4 regions of the Metabacillus sp. B2-18 genome follow, and region 1 is predicted to be linked to each of the others. Evidence: riboswitches for the same ligand, from Rfam matches in the RefSeq annotation. Region 1 holds a riboswitch; each other region holds the start of a gene.
The links. Region 1 has a riboswitch for cobalamin ahead of metE (5-methyltetrahydropteroyltriglutamate--homocysteine S-methyltransferase). Riboswitches for the same ligand answer to the same signal wherever they lie in the genome.

Region 1 (2,206 bases):
TTCTTTTATAGTAATTATCACCAAAAGATCTAAAAAAGAGTTGCGAACACTTGTTCGTTTCGATATAATTATTTTAGAAATTGAAATTATGAAAGAAAATAATGAATAAGGGAGCGATTTTTATGTCAGTTAGGTTAATTCCGTATTTAGTGATGAATGGAAATGCAGCTGAAGCTATTGAGTTTTATCAAAAGGCTTTGAATGCACAGCTACTTTTTTCTCAATCTTTTGATGAAATGCCCGAAAATCCAGAGTTTCCTCTACCAGAAGAAGCTAAAAAACGAATTTCACACGCAACAATGCAGGTTGGCGAAACTGAAGTTATGCTTTCAGACACATTTCCAGGTCAACCTCATCAAAGTGGAAATCAAGTGACGATTTGTATCTCAACTGATAATCCACAGAATTCTAGAGAGATGTTTGAAGAATTAAGCAACGATGGTGTTGTAACAATGCCATTGCAAGAAACCTTCTTTAGTCCAGCTTACGGAAGTGTCACAGATAAATTTGGTGTAAACTTTCAGATCTATACTAAAGGACAAAATTAACGTACATATATAACTAACTATGAATAAGGCCTCTATTTGCATATTGTATGCAATAGAGGTCTTATTCATAGGAAGAAAGTATCCTGAAAAAGGAAAATATCAGTTTTTTAGAAAAATAAAATAAATATTTATATTTTGAATATTTAAATCTCTTGATAATAAGGTTATAATAAACTTAATTACATAACGTGTATGAATAGGTGCTTATGAGAATAAGCTTAAAAGGGAAGCTTGGTGAGAATCCAACACTGTCCCGCAACTGTAAACTCGGAGCAAGTCAAAATTGGCCACTGTAATAATGGGAAGGCATTGATGAGCGTTGATGAAAAGTCAGGAGACCTGCCTAATTCTAGTACACACCAAATACCTACGTGGAAATAGGTGGTGCTCTGTGCGAAAAGAACGTAAAAAGTAAATTTTTTACGCTTATTAAATATGCATAGATAAGTCCAAAGCTATTTCTGAATTCAGAAATAGCTTTTTTATTTGGGTTATGTAAAAAAAGGAGGCTTATCGAGATGGAAGTAATTAGTACTGTCATTGGTTATCCCTATATTGGTGAGAACCGTCAATGGAAAAGAACTGTAGAAAAATTTTGGAAAGGCAATCTTTCAGAGGAACAGTTTCAGAAAGATCTAAAAGAACAGCGATTAAAAAATATTCAACGTCAACATGAGTTAGGGATTGACTACATAACTGTTGGTGATTTTACCTTATATGATCGCATGTTAGATTTAGCGTTTATGTTCGGTCTTGTTCCTGAACGATATCAATCATTGGTAAATGAAACGGAATTTACCCGTTATTATGCTATGGCACGTGGTGCAAAAAATGTTGTAGCATGTGAAATGACTAAATGGTTTAATACCAACTACCACTACATTGTCCCAGAGTATGAAGGAACTAGATTAAAGCTAACTCATAATAAAATAGTAGACTATTTTTTAGAAGCAAAAAACGAACTTAATATTATCACCAAACCAACATTAATTGGTCCCTATACGTTTATAGATTTAACAAAAGGCTATGATCAAAAATCACGTGCTACCTTCATTTTTCAATTGCTACCACTTTATGCAGATGTTATTCAACAATTAGTGGATGCTGGTGCTGAATGGATACAGCTAGAGGAGCCTTCATTAACTAAATCTTTGCCAGAAGATGAGGTTCGACTTGTTGAGGAAATGTATAAGCAATTGTCTGAGAGTGTTCCAGCAGCTAAAATTATGCTGCAAACCTATTTTGAAGCTTTAACTTCTTATGAAAGATTATCGCAATTACCAGTAGCGGGAATTGGGTTAGATTTTGTTCATGGTAAAAAAGAAAACATGGATTCTATACGTAAATACGGTTTTCCAAGTGAAAAATTTATTGGGATAGGCTGTATAAATGGCCGGGATATTTGGTCTGCCAATTTAGCAGAAGTCGTGTCTGATATACAAAGTGTTCTATCATTAAGTGGTGCTCAGTCTGTATGGATAGAATCATCTTGTAGCTTACAACATGTACCTGTTACAACTATTAGTGAGAAACAGTTAGATCCAGTTCTATTAAACGCTCTAGCATTTGCAGATGAAAAAATTAAAGAGATCGTTCATGTTAGTACCTATATTAGCAGCCAACATTGGTTAGAGGAAAAAGTCGTTTCTAAAAGTATG
Region 2 (2,206 bases), 1.4 Mb from region 1:
CCGTTTAAGGCTGGAAAGCAAAATGCTGTGGGTTGGATTGCTCTCATTTTAAGTTTAGGATTCATTTTGTTATACATGCCGGGAATGCCTGCTGCACTAGTTTGGCCATATGAATGGGTGATGGTAGCTGGTTGGATTTTAATAGGAGCGTATTTCTATTATCATATGAATAAGGGGAAATATGAGGTATCTATACCACATAATAAAGATAGTAAAGTACATAAAAATGAGCTATAAGGAGATACAATAATTTAATTAACTTTAACTTCTATTTAGAGTATAAAGTCTCTATGATTATATTTTCGGGAACAAGCATTACCTCAATCATAGAGAATTTATACTCTTTTTATTTAGAAGTAGGATTAACTGTAGTATAGGTCATGGAGCTTTTATATTAATATGAAAATCATTCTAAAGTCTTGTTCAATAAAATATTAAATAGAAATTACTATATTGACTTTCGTAAGGTTTAACTCTATATTGGTAGTAATTTCACTTAGCAAGCCATGTCTTATATTAAAGTCGAGAATCGGGACAAAAACTTTTGCTAATTTAATATAAAAAGTTATAAAAAACTTTATATTCTTTGGAAATAGGTGCTAGTAAAGTAGTAATTTTGCTTTATAAGCTTAAAAGGGAAGTCGGTTAGATGCCGACACGGACCCGCCACTGTATTGGGTTTCACACTAAATGTGAAATAACGTTCTACATAAACCACTGGGTGTTCACCTGGGAAGGTTTGATCGTTATGCCCTAAGTCAGGAGACCTGCCTATTTTTACATCGCCGATAGACCTACGGGAATTCTAGGGAGGTGGTTAGGGTGCTCATAGATTGATAACCTATTTTCATAAACATTTTGTTATGGAGATTTTTCTGTATTTTTCTGTGTTTAATAACAAGCATTTCTGACCGCTTAAGCTGGTTGGAGATGCTTTTTTTATTTATATATACAAAATGGAGGTTTTAAATTTATTATGGTAAAAAATATTCAACGAAAGCAGACTATCCTATTTTTGATCGTAATTGGTAGTTTACTACTTTTATTGTCAGGTTGTTCTGATGAGAAAAAGACAGCAACATCAAACTCGGATTTAGCTTCTGAAAAGCATGTAACTCTTGCTTTTCCATGGAGTCCTCAAAGTCTTGATCCACATGGTATTGATAGCTGGGAGGTAATGCGTTCAGGTACAGCAGAAACATTAGTTAAGTTAGATGAGGAACTACAAACTACACCTTGGCTTGCAAAAGAGTGGAAGCAAGAAAATGACACAACATGGGTATTTACGCTAGAAGAAAATGTAACCTTTCATAATGGCGAGAAAATGGATGCAGCGAGTGTAAAAGACTCTTTGCTTCGTTCGATCGAGAAGGATCAAAAGGTAAAAGATTTGCTTCAAGTTGAATCAATAGAGGTTGTTTCTGATCTAGAACTAAAGATTATAACAAAACAACCAAATGCTGCGTTGGTCTCTCATTTGGCAGATCCTTCAACGATTATTGTTGATGTGGCAACGCTTGATAAAGAGGATAGCTACCCTGCACTAACAGGAGCATTCTCAATTAAACAATTTAATAAAGATGAATCTCTTATTGTTGAGAAATATGAAGATTATTGGGGAGAGAAAGCGTTACTGTCTGAAGTAATCATTAGTTTTATTCCAGATGGAAATTCTCGATTAATGGCTCTTCAATCAGGAGATGTTGATGGTGCAACAGATATCCCTGTTGATAACATGAAAGTGTTGGATAAAGATAAGAGATTTGAGGTTTCCACTGCACCATCACTACGCACACACATGTTGATGTTTAATATGAATTCTCCAATGTTTCAGGATGTAACACTACGAAAAGTGGTTGATTTATCAATTCCACGTGAAGAAATTGTTCATTCCATTATGTTAGAGGCTGGAACTGAAGCGAAAAGTCCATTTCCAGAAGTATTATCATTTGGTCAAGTTGAGAAGCAAGCTTCATCAGAATCGATTGATCAATTATTAGAGCAAGATGGCTGGAAGAAAAATAGTGATGGTATGTGGGAAAAGCAAGGAAGTATTTTTGAAGTTACCATGTTAACCTTTCCACAACGACCGGAATTAACTGTTATGGCAGAAGCGATTCAAGCTGAATTACTAAACGAAGGGATAAAAGTGAATATTCGTCAAGTGGAGAATATTGATGAGGCTTTAGTGAATGAAGATTGGGAT
Region 3 (2,206 bases), 320 kb from region 1:
TTCCAAGTGAACCTGGACAACATCGAACACATCCTGTTAACAGATGGGAACCAGAAGTGTTCTTCAGGAAAAAGCCAAGAACAGAATGATGATAACCAGGTGCATAATCGATATCTTATTGGTGAAAATCTTATTATAAAACAAAGGAGGTTAAAAGCATGAGCGTTTATGAAAACTTTCCAGTCGCAAACTTAGATCGTGATCAATTAAACAAAATCATGAGTCTAGAAAAAGAATTAAGAAGTGAAACAAATGAAAATATTGTGTTAATAGCGTATGATGAAAAAGATGAGGGAATGGAATAAATCACCACTTTAATTGTAACTTTTGTCATTTTATCCAACAATATGTTGAAATATCATTTTGGTTGCTTTAATATAATACCTATCAATTGATAACAACTTAAAATAGTAAACGCTGTAGATTAAGATGCCGCTTAAGGCTTAATAGGGAATTCGGTGTAAATCAGAAACTGTCCCCGCAACTGTAAGTGTCGACGAAATAAGCAATCCACTGTATTGAAGCTTTATTAAAAGTGATATATGGGAAGGGGCTTAAAGTAGAGTGAAACACAAGTCAGGAGACCTGTCTTAATTTATCAAGTTTCAGTTTCTTCGGGAGGTGAGAAGGTGAGACGAATGCAACCATTTTAATTTTTTGGATTGCTTTCGTATTGCCTTTTCATCCGCTCAATAAAGATATGAGCGGATTTTTTGTTCTGTCTAAATGTATAAGGTTTTATGGTTGATAGCTTAGGTATTTTCCATTGGTTTGATGATTGTTTTTATAAAAAGACATATTTCAAGAGACAACCTAATACGTTTAGATGAGTAAATTAAATAGAGTTTTAAAGATTAGGTGCACTTCAACTACTGTAGTGCTTAAAAGGGAAGTCGGTGAAAGTCCGACACGGTACCCGCCACTGTTATGGGAAGCTTTATAGCATAATGTCACTGAATGTAAACGGGAAGACGTTATAAAGCTATGAACCTAAGTCAGGAGACCTGCCTATCTTTTTATACTGATACCTACGGGCATATAGGTAGACGTGTAGTAGAAAATGCTGGTCACTTGCGCCATTTTTTAATGCACCTCTGCCTATATAGAGGTGCATTTTTATTTGAAAAATTTTAATAGATTGGAAGTGTTTAGATGACGACTTGGAATCTAACAGAAACAAAGCATCATGTACTTATTTGTAACGGAAGCAGCTGTATGAGAAAGGGTGGAGAAGAAGCAACTCAGGCAATCAGAGAAGAAATTACAAACTTAGATTTGGATGCAAGCATTCATACAACAAGAACTCGTTGTAATGGAAGATGCAAAGATGCGTGTGTAATGGTGGTCTATCCGGAGGGAGTTTGGTATAAAGCTGCAACGCCTGAATTAGCTAAAAAGATTGTTACTGAGCATCTTGTAGGTGGAAATGTGGTAGAAGACAGCGTTATTTACACATATGATAAAGATCATTTTACTGCACCTGAAAATTCAGAGTCGATTAAAGGAATAGTAAAACCGCAAAAGAGTAACGTTTAATACCGTTATACGTATTGAAAGGAGGAATTTACTTGCTAGGAAAATTACTTGTGATCGGATTTGGTCCAGGAAGCTTTGAACATATGACAAAAAGGGCTCAAGATGCGATTCAAGAAAGTGACTGTATTATTGGATACAAAACATATGTTGAATTAATTCAGGATCTTTTAACAGATCAAGAGATTATTAGTACAGGAATGTCAGAGGAAGTAAGCCGTGCCCAAGCAGCTGTGAAACTTGCCGAAGAAGGAAAAACAGTAGCTGTCATATCAAGTGGTGATGCTGGAGTGTATGGAATGGCCGGACTTGTTTATGAGGTTTTAATTGAAAAAGGCTGGTCAGAAGAAACTGGTGTGAGTGTAGAAGTCATTCCGGGTGTTTCGGCAATTAATTCATGTGCATCACTTTTAGGTGCCCCAATTATGCATGATGCATGCACAATCAGTCTCAGTGACCATTTAACTCCTTGGGAATTGATTGAAAAGCGTATTGATGCAGCTGCTCAGGCTGATTTTGTTATAACTCTTTATAATCCTAAAAGTGGTCGTCGAACAAGACAAATACAAGAAGCGCAACGGATTTTATTAAGCTATCGTTCACCATTAACACCTGTTGGACTTGTGAAAAGTGCGTATCGTGACAGACAGCATATCGTTATTACAGATCTTGA
Region 4 (2,206 bases), 1.9 Mb from region 1:
ATTAAACATATGACATTCACTACTTTACCAAGCATTTTAATTGCAGCCCTGATCTTTTTTATTTTAGGTCGAATTACTCCTATTGACTTTACGTCAATCGATGACATGAAAAACATGATTTCTATTATTGAATCTCAAGTTAACATTAGCTTTATCACATTGTTTTCACCTCTTATAGTTATTATTCTGGCTATAAAAAGAGTCGCGGTTATCCCATCTTTAGTGATTGGTATTATAACAGCAGGAATAACAGCCATCGTTTTTCAAGGGTTAATGCTGAATGAATTTCTAACAGTTTTACAAAATGGAACTTCTTATTCTATAGAAAATGAACAGGTTAGTAATATGCTAAACCGTGGCGGCCTACAATCAATGATGTGGTCCATCTCACTTATCTTAATTGCCTTTGCCTTTGGTGGATTACTTAATACATTAAGCATTATCCCTACACTATTAAATGGATTAATTGAACGTATACAGTCAAAGGGACAGCTTATACTATCAACTGCCGCTTCATCGTTTGGCGTAAACCTATTAACCGGTGAACAATACTTATCAATTCTTATCCCAGGTCAAACGTTTAAAGGTCTTTACGATAAAATCAAGCTAGATCGCAAATATTTATCACGAACACTTGAAGATGCCGGAACATTACTTAATCCCTTAATTCCATGGGGAGTTAGCGGAGCTTTCTTCGCTCAAACACTTGGTGTACCCGTTTTAGCGTTTTTACCATTTGCGTTCTTTTTATACCTATCACCAATATTCACAGTTATATATGGATTTTTAAGTAAACGTGTATAAAGAAAGGGGCTGTCATTTATTTTGACAGCCCTCTTTCCTTTACAAGTTTCTATCAATCTAGATAATTTTCGACAAACGAAAACAATTGGTTGATTATTTTGTATATGTGCTATATCATGGAAATATATCTAATTATAACTATATATTGATTTATTAACCAAAACAAAAAACTATATATTGTATTTTACGAGATTCAGGTGCCAATTAAGGCTGAAAAGGGAATCTGGTGCAATTCCAGAACTGTCCCCGCAACTGTAAATGTGACGAATTGAGAAATCCACTGTACATATTAGGTATGGGAAGGACTCATAGTAGGACGAGCATAAGTCAGGAGACCTACCTGCATCTTGTGGAAGTTTCAATTTCTTCGGGGACTGAGAAGGTGAGACGATAGCTGATCATTCAAGCTTTTTTTGCCTTGAACTCTCCTCTGTCGTTTTATCTCTCCCCCTGAGTTACTAATTCAACAGATGGAGGAATATTTATGAGCATCGCAACATCCCCTATTATTTATAACAACAAAAACAACCAGGAAGCATTTGACATATCTAAATTAACTTCATACATTGAAAGCATTCATCAAAACTTCCCTTCTCTACATATAGATGACTACTTAACACGAATCCAAAACACGATCGTACAAAGAGAGTCTTATACTACGGATCAACTTACTAATTTACTCATTCTAGAAGGATTATCAAATATAAATGAACAAGAGCCGGAATGGACATATTTTTGTGCGCAAATCTACTTATCAAAATTGTATAAAGAAGCTGCAGAAAACAGAGGTTATGACAAAAAGCAAAAATATGGAGATTTTTATGATTTAGTAAACACTCTCGTCTCAAAGGGACTTTACAGCTCAAAGCTTCTTGACCAATATTCTCAAAGTGAACTTTCACAAATTGGTTCCTTTATTAAGCCGGAAAATGACAACCTCTTTACATATATTGGACTAAGAACATTAGCAGACCGTTATTTAACACGTGACTTTAGTAAACAAACATATGAACTGCCTCAAGAGCGTTTTGTCATTATTGCAATGACATTAATGGCAAATGAAAACAAAGATCATCGTCTTGAGCTTGTAAAACAAGCGTATTGGGCAATGAGCAACCTTTATATGACCGTTGCAACACCTACTTTATCAAATGCAGGAAAACCTGTTGGTCAATTATCGAGTTGTTTTATTGATACAATCGATGATAGTTTACAAGGAATTTTTGATAGTAACACTGATATTGCCAATCTTTCAAAATCTGGTGGAGGTGTTGGTGCATATCTTGGGAAAATTCGAAGCCGTGGTAGTGATATCCGTGGATTCAAAGGGGTGTCTTCTGGTGTTATTCCATGGATGAAGCAGCTTAACAACACTGCTGTAAGCGTTGATCAATTAGGTCAA

Region 2: it holds a riboswitch for cobalamin, as region 1 does, so the genes downstream of both, LPC09_RS05880 (ABC transporter substrate-binding protein) here and metE (5-methyltetrahydropteroyltriglutamate--homocysteine S-methyltransferase) in region 1, are expected to answer to the same signal.
Region 3: it holds a riboswitch for cobalamin, as region 1 does, so the genes downstream of both, LPC09_RS11440 ((2Fe-2S) ferredoxin domain-containing protein) here and metE (5-methyltetrahydropteroyltriglutamate--homocysteine S-methyltransferase) in region 1, are expected to answer to the same signal.
Region 4: it holds a riboswitch for cobalamin, as region 1 does, so the genes downstream of both, LPC09_RS03625 (ribonucleoside-diphosphate reductase subunit alpha) here and metE (5-methyltetrahydropteroyltriglutamate--homocysteine S-methyltransferase) in region 1, are expected to answer to the same signal.

What each region holds. Positions count from the first base shown of each region.
Region 1 is NZ_CP088245.1:2,584,841-2,587,046, reverse strand. It holds gene LPC09_RS12950 (VOC family protein) at 123-548, shown strand; cobalamin riboswitch at 730-909, shown strand; gene metE (5-methyltetrahydropteroyltriglutamate--homocysteine S-methyltransferase) at 1,067-2,206, shown strand, end outside.
Region 2 is NZ_CP088245.1:1,147,852-1,150,057, forward strand. It holds gene LPC09_RS05875 (APC family permease) at 1-237, shown strand, start outside; cobalamin riboswitch at 578-789, shown strand; gene LPC09_RS05880 (ABC transporter substrate-binding protein) at 977-2,206, shown strand, end outside.
Region 3 is NZ_CP088245.1:2,268,831-2,271,036, forward strand. It holds gene LPC09_RS11430 (MFS transporter) at 1-89, shown strand, start outside; gene LPC09_RS11435 (hypothetical protein) at 159-305, shown strand; cobalamin riboswitch at 411-607, shown strand; cobalamin riboswitch at 840-1,026, shown strand; gene LPC09_RS11440 ((2Fe-2S) ferredoxin domain-containing protein) at 1,153-1,536, shown strand; gene cobJ (precorrin-3B C(17)-methyltransferase) at 1,569-2,206, shown strand, end outside.
Region 4 is NZ_CP088245.1:693,397-695,602, reverse strand. It holds gene nhaC (Na+/H+ antiporter NhaC) at 1-804, shown strand, start outside; cobalamin riboswitch at 983-1,162, shown strand; gene LPC09_RS03625 (ribonucleoside-diphosphate reductase subunit alpha) at 1,289-2,206, shown strand, end outside.